One region of the Fictibacillus nanhaiensis genome, then DNA from elsewhere that is predicted to be linked to it. Evidence: riboswitches for the same ligand, from Rfam matches in the RefSeq annotation. Region 1 holds a riboswitch; the other holds the start of a gene.
The links. A riboswitch is a leader RNA that binds a small molecule or an ion and turns the genes downstream of it on or off. The one in region 1 is predicted to bind S-adenosylmethionine.

Region 1 (7,389 bases):
GCATGCAACCACGTAGCATTGATTCTCTATAGCACGTGCGATAAGCAGAGCTCGCCAATGAGATTGTCTTTGAATGGGCCATTCTGCGGGAACGAATAAAACCTTAGCGCCGTTTAAGAAAGGAGCACGAATCCATTCAGGAAATCGAATGTCATAACAGATTGCAAGTGTGGAAAGGGTGCCATCGAGTGTAAACAGTGTACTGATATTCCCGGGAGAGATATACTTTTCTTCTTCCATCAATGTGATTAGATGAGCTTTTGAGTACGTAGAGATCGGTTCACCGTTTCGGCTGTAGGTGAGAGAAGTGTTAAATACTTCATCCTCATCACGGTAAGCGATAGAACCGCCAACAATATTGATATCAAGTTCTTTTGATAAGGAGCTTAACCAGTGCTTTGCTCTCTCGCCATTCTCATCGCTAATCTCATCTAAGCGTGTTAGGTCATATCCTGTATCCCATAGTTCTGGGAGAACAATCGTATCAGGTTGATGCTGAACAACTGCTTCACGAATTTTATTTTCAATGTGTTCATAGTTTTTTTTAGGATCGCCATAATGTATGTCGACTTGAATGCAGGCAATTTTCATGATTGTATCCTCCAGATTGTAAAAAAGTCTTTACAGAATTTCCTTAAGCGTATAACATAACTGATTAGAATTTCAAGAACATTCAAATTAGACTGGAAGTGATCGTCGTGAAACGTTTTGAACAGGCAGAAGTGATGGGGAAATTGCCAGAGCAATTTTTCGCCAAGCTTGTAAAAAAAGTATCTCACTATGTGGAGCAAGGCTATGACGTTATTAATCTAGGACAAGGAAATCCCGATCGACCAACGCCACAGCATATCGTTGAAGCATTGAAGGAAGGTGCAGAAAGACCTGACTTTCATAAATACTCCCCGTTTCGAGGACACGGATTCTTAAAGCAGGCTGCTGCCGATTTTTATCAAAGAGAGTATGGTGTGACCTTAGATCCTGATAAAGAAGTAGCTATTCTCTTTGGGGGAAAAGTGGGATTAGTAGAGTTATCACAGTGCTACTTAAACCCAGGAGATGTTGCCCTCGTTCCAGATCCAGGATACCCGGATTACTGGTCAGGTGTAGCAATGGCTGGTGCTTCGATGGAGACAATGCCTTTAAGAAAAGAAAATGAATTCCTCCCGAAGTACGATGATTTACATGAAACGGTCTTGAACAAAGCAAAGCTTATGTTCTTAAACTATCCGAACAATCCTACAGCAGGTGTTGCAACGGAATCATTTTTTAAAGAGACAGTAGAACTCGCTAACAAACATGATATTCTCGTTTGCCATGATTTTGCTTATGGAGCTATTGGATTTGAAGGACAGAAGCCGATCAGCTTTCTACAGACCGAAGGAGCAAAAGACGTAGGCATAGAGATCTATACCCTTTCTAAAACGTATAACATGGCAGGATGGCGCGTTGGTTTCGCGGTTGGAAATGAATCTGTCATCGAATCCATTAATCTACTTCAAGATCATTTTTATGTAAGCTTGTTTGGAGCGGTTCAGCATGCAGCAGCTGAGGCATTGAACGGCTCACAGCAATGTGTGGATGAACTGGTAGATACATATGAAAGACGCCGAAATGCATTCATCGGACGTTTGAATGAAAACGGATGGAACGTGGAATCGCCAAAAGGTTCCTTCTTCTGCTGGCTACCTGTACCTGAAGGGTATACATCAGAAACGTTCGCTGACTATTTGCTTGAGAAAGCACATGTCGTCGTCGCACCTGGCATCGGATTTGGAAGTGAAGGCGATCGATATGTACGTGCCGGCTTACTAACGTCAGAAGAACGTCTGATAGAGGCTGCTGATCGAATTACTAAATTGTTTTAGAAGTTTTATTTAATTCTTTATGCCTCTTTGATTAGTTGAATGGAGTGTAAGATGCGAGACTCCTACGGGACAGGCGGGCAGGTGAGACACTTAAGAGTGAAACGTACGAATGTGGCTCACCTTCTGCCCCGTGGAAAGCGAGTATCTGGAACGGAGATCAACATCTTTCAAAAACTTTAAAGCTTACTAATAAGATATTGAAGATTTTGGTTGACAGATCCTTCATACCCTGTCATAATCACAATTAAAATTATATTCTAACAATTTGCACTCTTATTAAGAGCAGGTGGAGGGACTAGCCCGATGAAACCCGGCAACCATTCAGTTAATTTTTCTTAACTGAAAACGGTGCTAATTCTTGCAGTCGAACGTTTGACTGAGAGATAAGAGGAAGCGGAACTGTCAATATGTAGACACCCCTTCCTCGTGAAGGGGTTTTTTGCGTTTTTGAAAGGAGAACTACGAACATGAGTAAAATTACAGCAACGTACTTGGTACATGATAAAAAAGAAAATCTATACAAAAAAGCGGAAGGCATTGCGCTAGGACTTACTGTAGGTTCATGGACTGATCTTCCTCAACTTGAGCAAGAACAGCTAAAAAAACATAAAGGTATCGTGGAAGAAGTCATTGAACTTCCTGAAGATCCACGTACAGATCAATTTTTAGGAAGTAAAAGAACTAGAGGCTTACTTAAGATTTCCTATCCATCAGCAAACTTTTCAAATGACATTCCCGCTATACTAACGACGGTTTTCGGTAAACTTTCGTTAGATGGTGAGATCAAACTCGTAGATTTAGAGTTTGATAAGAATCTAGAACAGCAATTTCCTGGTCCAAAGTTTGGGATAACTGGAATCCGAGATATCTTAGGCGTACATAACCGTCCACTTGTTATGAGTATTTTTAAAGGGGTGCTCGGAAAAGATCTATCATTCTTCAAACAACAATTATATGAGCAGGCTTTAGGCGGGGTAGATCTTGTGAAAGATGATGAAATTCTATTTGAGAACCCACTTACGCCTTTTGAAGAAAGAGTAAGAATCGCTAAAGAAGTTTTAAAGTCCGTTCATGAGCGAACTGGCGAAAAGACGCTCTACGCAGTTAACTTGACAGGCAGAACGAGTGGACTTCGAGATAAAGCGCGGCGCGCAGCAGAATTAGGTGCTAACGCATTATTGTTTAACGTACTATCCTATGGACCAGATGTATTACAAGAATTGGCAGAAGATAAAGAGATACCTCTTCCAATCATGGCGCATCCTGCACTATCTGGAGCTATAGGATCATCATCTCTCTACGGGATTGGTTATTCCGTTTTATTGGGTAAACTGCTTCGTTATGCAGGGGCAGATCTGGTGTTGTTCCCATCACCATATGGAAGCGTAGCCCTTGATCGTAACGAAACCCTAAGTATTGCGGGTGCCTTAACAACAGATAGCATCTCATTAAACAAGTCGTTCCCAGTTCCATCAGCAGGTATCCACCCAGGTTTAACACCGGTTTTATACAATGACTTCGGATTGGACAGTGTTATAAACGCAGGTGGAGGAATACATGGTCATCCAGATGGAGCAGCAGGTGGAGCACGTGCCTTCCGTCAAGCGATAGATGCCGTCGTTAAAGGGGAAGACTTTGAGAGTTTTGCAGAAAAACATCTAGAACTACAAAAAGCATTAGAGCTTTGGGGTGGTGTTCCAGTAAAATGACAACTCTACACCAATCGGTAATCTTTTGTGATTTTGATGGAACTGTAACTGAGAAAGATAATATCGTTGCGATCATGGAAGAATTTTCACCCGAGGGCTGGCAGCCGATCGTGAATGAAATCTTGAATGAAACCATCTCGATTCGAGAAGGAGTCGGTAAATTGTTTTCGAGAATCTCTTCGGACAAAAAGGAAGAGATCATTGAATTCGTTGTAACACGTTCTAAGATTAGAGACGGTTTTCAGGAATTTATCTCATTTACTCAAAGTGAGAGGATTCCACTTTACATCGTTAGCGGTGGTATTGATTTTTTTGTTCATCCTGTACTAGAGAACAAACTAGAAAAAGACTATGTTTTTTGTAACGCAAGTGATTTTACAAACGACATGATAAAAATCACTTGGCCGAATGTATGTGATGATCAATGTGACAATGATTGTGGATGTTGTAAACCGTCTGTTATAAGGCGGCTGGAAGAGAAGTTTCCCCGAGCTGAAAAGATTGTGATCGGGGATTCGATTACTGATCTTCAAGCTTCTAAGATGGCTGATGTTGTTTTCGCAAGAGATTATCTGATTGAAAAATGTGAAGAAAACCAAATACCATACACACCATTTGAAACCTTTCATGACATCATTCATGTCTTAGAGAAAAGAGGTGTAAAAAGTTGAGTAAACAACAGCGCTGGAATGAGCTTGCAGATGTTAAGGATGAACTGGCATCAAGAGACTGGTTTCCTGGAACCAGTGGTAACGTATCCATTAAAGTAAGCGATTCACCTCTCGCTTTTTACGTTTCTGCAAGCGGAAAAGATAAAACAAAACGTACCTCAGAAGACTTTCTTTTAGTGGATCAGTTCGGTGAACCGGTAGAAGAAACGCATTTGAAAGCTTCGGCAGAAACAGGTATTCATTGTGAAGTGTATCGGTTAACGAAAGCAGGCTGTTGTTTACACGTTCACACCGTGGATAATAACTTAATCTCTGAATTGTATGGTGATGCAGGAGAGATTACATTCCAAGGCCAAGAACTGATTAAAGCATTTGGGATATGGGAGGAAGAAGGCCGTATCACGGTTCCGATCGTTGAAAATTATGCTGATCTTTCGAAGCTGTCTGAAGCAGTGGGTACAGTAATCAAACAGGATACAAAAGCTGTCTTGATTCGCAATCATGGTATTACCGTATGGGGAAGAAATGCTTTTGAAGCGAAGAAACATTTAGAAGCTTTTGAGTTTCTTTTCTCTTACCACATCAAGTTACAAACTTTAAACGTTTTAAATAAAAATCAATCATTTGGAGGCGTTAAAAATGGCACAACTACGATTTCATGATAACAACGAAAGAATTGAAAAACAGAGTGAGGTAGAAGCGTATCTGAACTCTCAAGAAGTTATATACGAGAAATGGGACATTGAAAAACTTCCAGCGCATCTTCGTGAAAATTTCTCGTTAAGTGATAAGGACAAAGCAGAAGTGATTCAAACCTTCCGCAGTGAGATCGATGATATTTCTGAGCGCAGAGGATATGTGACAGAAGATGTTATCTCACTTTCTGATGCGACACCAAACTTAGATGAGCTATTGAAAAACTTCTTATCAGAACATCATCACACGGATGATGAAGTACGCTTTATCGTTTCTGGACATGGAATCTTTGCGATCGAAGGACCTAATGGAAGATTCTTCGATGTTGAACTTGAACCAGGAGACCTTATCTCTGTTCCAGAAAATTTCCGTCACTATTTCACGCTGCAAGAAGATCGTAAAGTAGTAGCGGTTCGCATCTTTAAATCAAAAGAAGGCTGGGTTCCAATCTACGATAAACAGCCCCAAGAAGCTCAATAATATACAGAGCACACCATTTCATTCGAACGAAATGGTGTGTTTTCTTTTGAAATAACAAGTTGGCGCTCGTCCGGTGGCTGACAAGCACGCTGGACGAGCGCTATACAGAAAATACGAGCAAAGAAAAAAGCATCAGACTTCAGTAGTCGATGCTTTTTTCCATTCCCTCATTATTCTTATAACTCTTTTGATTTTCTAAGATTGATTAAGCGATACGTGTGCAGGGCAATAACTTTTAACACCGCATATACTGGAACGGCTAGAATCAATCCAAGCAGACCACCTAGGCTTCCTGCAACAAGCAAGATCGAAATAATGGTAAGCGGGTGGATATCCAGCTTCTTACCCATAACTTGCGGAGAGATTACATTTCCTTCGATCTGCTGAGCGATAACCATAACGACTAGAACTTTGATCACCATCGCCGGTGAATCTACAATCGCTACGATCAATGCGGGAACGACTCCGATAATCGGTCCGAGGAACGGAATCACGTTTGTGAACATGGCGATTATAGCTAGAATCAGCGAGTAGTCGATTCCGATTACGAGATAACCGATATACAGCATTGTACCCACACAGACACTGACCAAGATCTGCCCTTGGATATAAGAACTAAGTGCGATGTCCATGTCTTTTAGAATTTTTGTTCCATTATTACGCTGTCTTTCAGGAAGTGTTTGAAGCACCATCTGTGGAGCTTTCTCACCTTCTTTAAGCATGTAATACAGTATAAAAGGTACGGTAACAAAAATCATAATAATGTTTGTAATGATTCCAATAAAGTTTGCGATGTTTGTACCAATTGTCTGAACACTAGTAGACAGATAAGCGGTTACTTTATCAGAGATTTCTTTTACATCAAACTGTTCACTTTCTTGGAAACGGCTTACCCATTCATTCTGCTGTAAATCATTCAGCTTAGATCGAATAGCATCGATTAAAGCAGGGGTATTCTCAATTAGATTACTAACCTGTCTTTGTAGAATCGGACCAATAGAATAGAACAGCAATACGAATAATCCGATCGCAAGCAGGTAGATGAGAAGGATGGATAATACCTTAGGAACTTTTCGTTTATGCAAAAACTGAACGACTGGCCGGAAAAGATAATAAAGAACACCGCCAAGCAAAAACGGAAAAAATAACGTTTGAACAAGAACGACGATCGGCCTGAAAATAAAATCAATCTTTGTTCCTACCAAAATAATTAGAAAAATGAGGAGAAATCCGTAACCGATACGAAAAAACTTCGACTGTGGCATTTAATGATCACCTTTATCTTCTGAAATATGTATTCATTATATACAACTTATAAGAACATACACAAATTTTTAAAAAACACCGGTACAAGGATAAAAGCATATGCTGAGTAATGGGCATACGTACTAGAAATGGAGTTTCTATAGAAAGGATGAAACCAATGTGCGGAATAACCGGTTGGGCAGATTGGAATCGTAACCTCACACATGAAAAAAATATATTAATCAAGATGGCCACACCTTTGTCAAAAAGAGGACCAGATGCACTCAATGTATGGAGTACCACACATGCAGGGTTTGGTCATGCTAGGTTAGCAGTAGTAGATATTGAAGGCGGCGTCCAGCCGATGACAAGAACAAAGAACCAGTGGAATTATACGCTTTGCTACAATGGAGAGCTTTACAACACAGAAGACCTACGAAAAGAACTTTTACAAAGAGGTTATACGTTTGAGGGACATTCCGATACAGAAGTTTTGCTTACTTCCTATATAGAGTGGGGAGAAAGCTGTATTGATAGGTTTAATGGTATATTCGCATTTGGAATTTGGGATGAAGAGAAGCAAAGTTTATTTGTAGCTCGAGATCGACTGGGAGTTAAGCCGTTCTTTTTTACGGAAAAAGGCGGAATGTTGTTATTTGGATCCGAAATAAAATCCATACTCGCTCATCCTGAAGTGAAGGCTGAAGTCGATCGTGAAGGATT
Region 2 (7,389 bases), 2.5 Mb from region 1:
TATTTAATCCGATTTCATAGGTAATATCAGTCATGGAGTATTTGGTTGTCTTTAGTAAAGTTATTGATTTAGCAATTCTTAGCTCTGCAATATGCTGAAAAGGCGTTTTTTTGTAGATGGTTGAGTAATTTCTTAACAGGTGATTAGGAGATAAGCATGACACTGCTGCAATCTCATCTAGTGTAAGCTGTTTATCATAAAAAGCTCTTATGTATTCATGTGCTGTACTAACTCGTTTATAAATTTCTTCACGAGTCGATTTTCGGACTAAATCTAGTTGATTGATCTCTTTAAAGACCTTCATTTGTTCTCTTAATAGAGAGTCCATAATGGAATGAAACTGTTCATCTAACAAGCTAGAATCATTTTGATACTGATCTGTCTTGTATTTTAAAAGGTTCAATTGGTGAGTGAGAATGGGACTCTGTTCATACGTTTTTTCAAAAAAGGAAGCTGATGTATGAGTCGTATAAGGATCATCTAACAGTTGGTGTTCGGAAGTGGACAGATTACGGAATACATCGTTCGCAAAATCTTCTTGGAAAAAGACACAAAACGATTCCACTTCTTTTTGTTCATCTATGGTTATGGTGTAGGAACCTTGATTGAGTAACAAATAGTTCCCTTCGTCAACTGCAAAATACCCACGATTCGTTTTGTAATAAGCTTTTCCGTTCGAAAAGGTTTTAATAGAGAGAAGTCCAGTGCCATCCCAATGAAATTGAGCGCTCTTTGCATGAAGGATGTAATTTGACTTGCGTACGTTTCTTTCTGTCATTAGATTGCTCCTAAAAGAGATAATAATAGGGAAATTATACCTTATTCATTGAAACCTTGATAAAGATTTTTTAATCAATGTTCCACATGAAACAATAAAGTATGACCGGATCATGTTAAAGTAAATCTATGGAAAAAATGTAAGGGTGGGATGATTTATTGAGGAGAAATACAATTGCAATTTTAATTCTTATCATACTATTGCTAACAGGGTGTAGCAGAGTAACTCATAATACGGATTTGGAGAATTCCATTCAGTCTATTGTAAAAGACAAAAATAAAGTTCAAATAAAAATAGATTCTTTAGCAAATTTTGAATGGGACAAAGGATTTTTATTTACCCCATATACAACGGAAGAAAGTATGGAGAAACAAATGGGCGTTAATTTTAAAGACCGAAGTAAAATTTATAGCAGAGATGATATCTATTTATTAGTCTTTCTTCATAACGAAAAGGTTGTACAGTATGTGGAAATTAATCGTAATCAATCGGATTTTTCGATATGTAGTAAGGAATATATTTCTCCATTAAAAGCTTTAATAACAATTAATAGACATTGATTAAATATAGCATAAATAAACCGCAACAAGGTCCGTTGCGGTTTATTTATGCATGTCTGTAATAAAACCTATTTAACCGATCTTCGCACCCTCAAAACGAGTTGCGATTGGGTTTACTTCAATTTCAATCGTTGCGCCTGAGGGACTTGAAGCAACGACTTGAACTTCATCGCCTCTTCTTAACTCGACGAGCGATGATGTCGCTACGATCGCGTTTGGCGATGTAATCGTTTCTTGACTTCCTGCAACGATCTCGCCGTTTACACGAATGCCAACGAATGCAGAATACGGTGTTCCCGTATAAATCGGCAAAAAGATACTAGCTGTAAACGTATAAATGCCATTGCTTTTTGGAACAAACGTTGATGTATCTGGATTGTATTCATTATTACTATCGAAAACCTCTACCGGATAAATGACTTGATTTGGTGTGGAGCCTAAAATAAATTGAAACAGATCTTTAACTGCTTTAAAGGCAGAAACTGTCTGGCAAGGCTGAACCTTTCTATGCTTGCACTCACAGTCTCTTTTCATATGTGCGTAAGGATTCTGATCATAATGGTGGTACATACAAACTTTCCCTCCTATTTTCACTCTGAACTAGAATCTAAATCAGAGAATAATCTATCAGATTATTACTAGTAGATTATGCGGACAAGGTGTAAGTGGTGTGTATGCATAGAGGTAGGGGAAGTAGTTTTACTAGAAAGAATGAAAGAAAGCGATTAGTAGTTTCTAATCGCCGTTAATAGGTATGATCGTGCATTTAATCATATTTCACAACTGGCCATTTTTCTTTTCTAAGAGAGTTCATGAGCTCAGGACTAGCGTTCACATTCGTTTGCACGATTTCTTTAGGCGTTAAAGCCATCCATTGGTTTAAAGAAACATCTGCAAAACGGTCACTTTTAAACATTTCTAAAAACCAGAGGCTCTTATTTCCGGTATTTTGTACATAATGACCGAACGCAAACGGAACATATCCCACGTCTCCAGCTCTTACATCAAACGTTCGTGCTGTGCCATTTCCAGCGAAAGCGGTCATGCGCCCTTGACCGGCTAAATAATATTGCCACTCATCATTATTCGGATGCCAATGCAACTCTCTCATTCCGCCAGGTTTTATTTCAACTAAAGCAGCAGCGATTCTCTGTGAAATCGGAAAATTAGTAGAATCAACGATACGAACGGTCCCACCTGGAGTAACGAGAGGTTTCTGTGCCATTAAACGGTGTGTGAAGCTTAACGGAACTGTTCCATAGGGATCAGGTACAGCTTGTGTTTCAATCGGACCGGGAACGGTAGACTGATAAATATAACGTTGTTCAGTCGGAATGTTCGCAAACGCGCTCTCCGGTATACCGAAGTTGGCTGAGAGTACTTCTTTTGGTGTATGTGCAAACCAATCTGAAATAGAAAACGTACTAAGATCAGAAAAATTTCCATTATCAAAAACAAGTAAAAACTCACAGCCTTCTTCAAGCCCTTGAATCGAGTGAGGAATGCCAGGCGGGAAGTACCAAAGATCACCTTCACCCACATCGGCGATAAAATTCCTGCCGTTTTGATCAACCGAGGTAATCCGAGCACGGCCTAAAATCATATAAGCCCATTCCGCTTCTTGGTGCCAATGCAGCTCTCTCACACCGCCTGGGGTAAGTCGCATATTTACTCCGGCAAGCGTCTTGGCGACGGGAAGCTCACGAACCGTAATTTCTCTCGACCAGCCCCCAAAATTTAATTGCATATGTGTATCTGAATAGGAAAAGCGCAAATTCGGCACAGTTCCCGCATCTGTTGCAGGTGAAACTAGCATATCCGGATTTTGTATGTCACGCATGATGTCGCGAGGTCCTAAGTCGGTAGCACCCGCACCATCACTGCGAATCGGCTGAGGAATCTGCATTTGCCTTCGTTGCTGTTGATCTTTAGGGTTCTTATCCATGTGATGAGCTCCTCTCTTTTAGAAGGTTTAAACGTCATCTCTGTATGCATATGGAGGGGACATCTTGAACATGCAGATTTATTACGAAGGGGCATAACAAAAAAACACCTGAAAGCTAAAGGTAGCTTAAAGGTGTTTCGTATGCGTGAAAATCTCGTCTTGGTGACTTTTTATCCGTTTTAACTGTGCCACGATAATGATGCTGATGATCACGAGCAAGAACCAAGAGCTGATCTTACCAATATGAACGAGTGACCAAGCGGCTTCCTGATTCGGATACTGCCAGGCACCTAGAAACGTTGTAATGTTTTCAGCGATCCAAATAAAAAATCCGATCAACAAAAAGGAAAGAAGGATCGGCATCTTATAGACACGCTCGTTGATCGTATAATGAACAACGGTCTTATAAAAGATAGGAAATAAAAGCAGAATCAGAATCCATCTGGCATCAAACAAGTAATGATGGATAAAAAAGTTTAAATAGATCAGCACACAAATACCAAAAGAAAAGAGAGGATACGGCCAACCCGTTATCTGTAGGTCGAGCCTTCTCCAGCTTTGGCAAATATAGCTCGCAACACTTGCATACATAAAACCGCTATAAAGAGGTACACCGTAAATTTTCGAATAAGCGTCTTCTGGATAGCTCCAAGACCCCATATGAACTTTAAATAGTTCTAGAGCAAGTCCGATCAAGTGGAAGACACAGATGACTTTAAGTTCATCAATCGTTTCAAGTTTCGTTAGAATCATAGCAACTTGTGTGATGAGACATAAAAGAAGTATGAAATCGTATCGAGGGATGAACGGAATGCTGAAGAACTTTGAAAGAGCTAACGCCCCAAAGATGATGACTGGGAAGATGCAAGAAAGAGCTTGTAAATAAGTGAATGTAAGAAGCGCTCTCATGAGTAGACCACCTTTTATTGATTGATATGGAAATATATTGTATCCATAATAACCTATGGTGATCCAAATCTCATCATACAAAAATATGTTGAGTTTAACATGAATCTGTCAGTTGACTTCATTTATTTCAGCGCTGCATCCGCCAAAGAATAAACGATTGCATCATCTGTTGGTGGATTATGAAGTCCAGCTCTCACATCTCTGAAATGCCGCTGAAGCGGATTTTGTACAGAAAGACTTCTCGCCCCAACGATTCTCATGGCAAGATCAACGACTCTATTCGCACTGTTCGTTACAGAATGCTTAACGGCCGCAAGTTCTGTACCTAGATTCTTACGTTGTTCAGGCTGATTTACCCATTTTTCAGCAACGGCATGAAGAATTGTTCTCGCTTGGAATAGCTCAAGTTCAATCTTGCCAATCTTTCTTCTCACCTCAGGTACTTCTGAGATAGGTCCTGATAACGTGTTAGGGCTATATTCTGACGCAAATTCAATTGCATAATTCCGCGCAGCTCTTGCGATACCTAAGTACACAGCAGGGACTTGAAGATACCAGCCTTTCGGAACGATGTTCTTCTCATCTTCAACAACAAGAAGGTTTTCCTTGGACACATAAACATCTTTCAAAAGGAGATCGTCACTTTTTGTGCCTCTCATAGAGATACTGTCCCATGTTTCTTTTACAAAAACCCCTTTTTCACGATGATTCACTAAGAAAAATCCTTTATGGTTAGTTTCTGAAATGGTAGCGGTTACGACCGAGTAATCAAGGGCCTCTGCCATAGAAGTAAAAGCTTTGCTTCCGTTGATCAACCATCCATCTGCTTTCTTAACAGCGGTTGTTGTAGGAATACCTCCGCGAGAAGGACTTCCTGTCGCACGCTCTGTTTGTGCCAAGTTGATGAGTGCTTTTTGTTCCACTACTTTCCGGCTAAGATCAGCGAACGCATCACCACTCCAATGCTGGTTTTCCGCCGCCTCTAAAAAAGTACCCAAATGCCACCCAAGAGAAAGGGCAGTAGGAGCATCTCCCTCCGCTAAATGTTCTTGAATGGTTAAGAATTCAACTAGGTTTAACCCTTTACCGCCATATTCTTTTGGAATGGTAAGAGAAAGAAAGCCAGCATCCTTTAAATCTTGGAAATTCTCATAAGGAAAAACGCCTTCTCGATCTACAAATTCTGCCCGTTTCTTGAAAACTTCTTTTAGTGCTAGTGCGGTATTTATCGCTTCTTCAAAATGATCTATTTCAGTGGTTTTTCTCAATGGAATGCTCATAGTTCCCTCCTAATTTTTTTATCTGTAAGTGGTTTTTGGTTTTGGATTGGTTTTGTTATAAGTCTTCTTCGATAGGTTGATTGCAGCGCAAGGTGCTAGACTCCTGCGGGACGAGTGAGCAGGTGAGACCCTTAAGGGCGCGAAGCGCGAAGTGGCTCACCGCTCGCCCCGCGGAAAGCGAGCGTCCTGGAGCGGAAATCAACTACACACAAGAACAGCGAAGGAAAAACAAAAAAGCCCTCTTTCAAAGACGAAAGAGGACGTAGATTCCATATGCTAACACGCTCTCTCATCTTTCAGACATTAAAAAAACATCTGCTGGAATTAGCACCTTTCTTTTGAACAAAGCGGTTGCTGCAGGATCGTAGGACCAGTTCCTCCCCTGACTCTTGATAAGAAAATATTTAATTATTAGTCATCACTATAGAGGATAATGCCAACCACTGTCAACTAAAAACTGATTGTTAAGAAAATTATTTTATTTTTTTAAATTGCATTGACAGGCTATTTTTAATCCTGTATATTTCGTTATTAAATTGAATCATATCGATTTCTTATCGAGAGAGGTGGAGGGACTGGCCCTTTGAAGCCTCGGCAACAACTATTTTTAGGACTGTGCCAATTCCAGCAGGCGAAAGCTTGAAAGATAAGAGGAAATCTATATACGTATGTTTATTTCACGTATTTTTTAACCTCTTCTCATAGTTGAAGAGGTTTTTTATTTTCTCTTGGAACGGGTACGAAAAAATTGGATACGGAGGAATGTATGTTGAGTAAAGAAATTTTGTTGAACGCGTTTGAGATGACGAGTGCCATGCACAATTCTCATGGCCTTTGGAAGCACCCGGAGAACAAGAGACATAGAGGTTATAAAGATCTAAAATACTGGATTGAGTATGCGAAGCTTTTAGAAAGAGGGAAGTTTGATGCTGTGTTCTTTGCAGATGTATTGGGCGTTTATGACGTTTATAGACAAAGCAAGACACCTTCTATTCAAGATGGACTTCAAGTTCCTTTAAATGATCCCGCACTTCTTGTATCGGCTATGGCGAGCGTAACAGAAAATCTATCTTTTGCCGTGACGGTAAGCACAACGTATGAACAGCCGTTTGGGAACGCGCGCCGCTTTTCTACGCTAGACCATCTAACGAATGGCCGAATTGCTTGGAACGTAGTCACCTCTTATCTGCCGAATGCGGCAAGGAATTTTGGACTGCAGAATATGATTAAACACGATGAACGATACAACATCGCAGATGAATATTTAGATGTTTCTTATAAACTTTGGGAGAGCAGCTGGGAAGACGGAGCCGTTGTTGAAGATGTTGAAAACAATAAACTGGTGGATCCTGAAAAAGTTCATGAGATCAATCATGAAGGACAATATTTTAGCGTGGAAGGACCTCACTTAAGTGAACCATCTCTGCAGCGCACACCTGTTATCTATCAAGCGGGAACGTCTGAGAGAGGACGAGACTTTGCGGCAAAGCATGCTGAATGCATCTTTGTAGGTGGTCCAACACCAGAGAGAATTCGTTTTTATGCGGACGACATTCGTAAACGCGCTATCAAACATGGCCGAAACCCAGAAAACCTTAAGATCTTTTCATTTTTAAATGTGGTGGTGGGGAGAACGACTGAAGAGGCGGAGGAGAAATTCAAAGAATATGCAAGTGTTTGGAGCGCGGATGCTGCAAAAGCGCAGTATGGAGCGAGCGGTTATGATATCGCGGAGTATGAAGAGTTAGATCCGGAACTTCCATTCTCGTACAACAAATCAACAGAGGGCGGACATTATAAAGCCGCCACACTCACTACGGATGCGCCTAAACCGTTAACAGTGGGAGAAGTATTGAATCGCTTCGAGTCTCCTGACAGAGGTAGTTTCATAGTGGGGAACCCTGAAGAGGTAGCGGA

Region 2: linked by a shared signal. The riboswitch ahead of ACFS5O_RS04185 (acyl-CoA dehydrogenase family protein) and the one ahead of ACFS5O_RS16890 (2,3-diketo-5-methylthiopentyl-1-phosphate enolase) in region 1 are both predicted to bind S-adenosylmethionine.

Annotation. Positions count from the first base shown of each region.
Region 1 is NZ_JBHUPF010000006.1:2,579,663-2,587,051, reverse strand. Features, by position in the region: gene ACFS5O_RS16905 (carbon-nitrogen family hydrolase) at 1-591, opposite strand, end outside; gene ACFS5O_RS16900 (pyridoxal phosphate-dependent aminotransferase) at 699-1,865, shown strand; gene ACFS5O_RS16895 (hypothetical protein) at 1,917-2,045, shown strand; SAM riboswitch class I at 2,136-2,255, shown strand; gene ACFS5O_RS16890 (2,3-diketo-5-methylthiopentyl-1-phosphate enolase) at 2,333-3,574, shown strand; gene ACFS5O_RS16885 (2-hydroxy-3-keto-5-methylthiopentenyl-1-phosphate phosphatase) at 3,571-4,245, shown strand; gene ACFS5O_RS16880 (methylthioribulose 1-phosphate dehydratase) at 4,242-4,907, shown strand; gene ACFS5O_RS16875 (1,2-dihydroxy-3-keto-5-methylthiopentene dioxygenase) at 4,885-5,421, shown strand; gene ACFS5O_RS16870 (AI-2E family transporter) at 5,598-6,686, opposite strand; gene asnB (asparagine synthase (glutamine-hydrolyzing)) at 6,845-7,389, shown strand, end outside.
Region 2 is NZ_JBHUPF010000006.1:73,199-80,587, forward strand. Features, by position in the region: gene ACFS5O_RS04160 (helix-turn-helix domain-containing protein) at 1-778, opposite strand, end outside; gene ACFS5O_RS04165 (hypothetical protein) at 937-1,338, shown strand; gene ACFS5O_RS04170 (C1q-like domain-containing protein) at 1,411-1,908, opposite strand; gene ACFS5O_RS04175 (oxalate decarboxylase family bicupin) at 2,105-3,283, opposite strand; gene ACFS5O_RS04180 (DUF817 domain-containing protein) at 3,410-4,192, opposite strand; gene ACFS5O_RS04185 (acyl-CoA dehydrogenase family protein) at 4,315-5,472, opposite strand; SAM riboswitch class I at 5,759-5,871, opposite strand; SAM riboswitch class I at 6,024-6,125, shown strand; gene ACFS5O_RS04190 (LLM class flavin-dependent oxidoreductase) at 6,242-7,389, shown strand, end outside.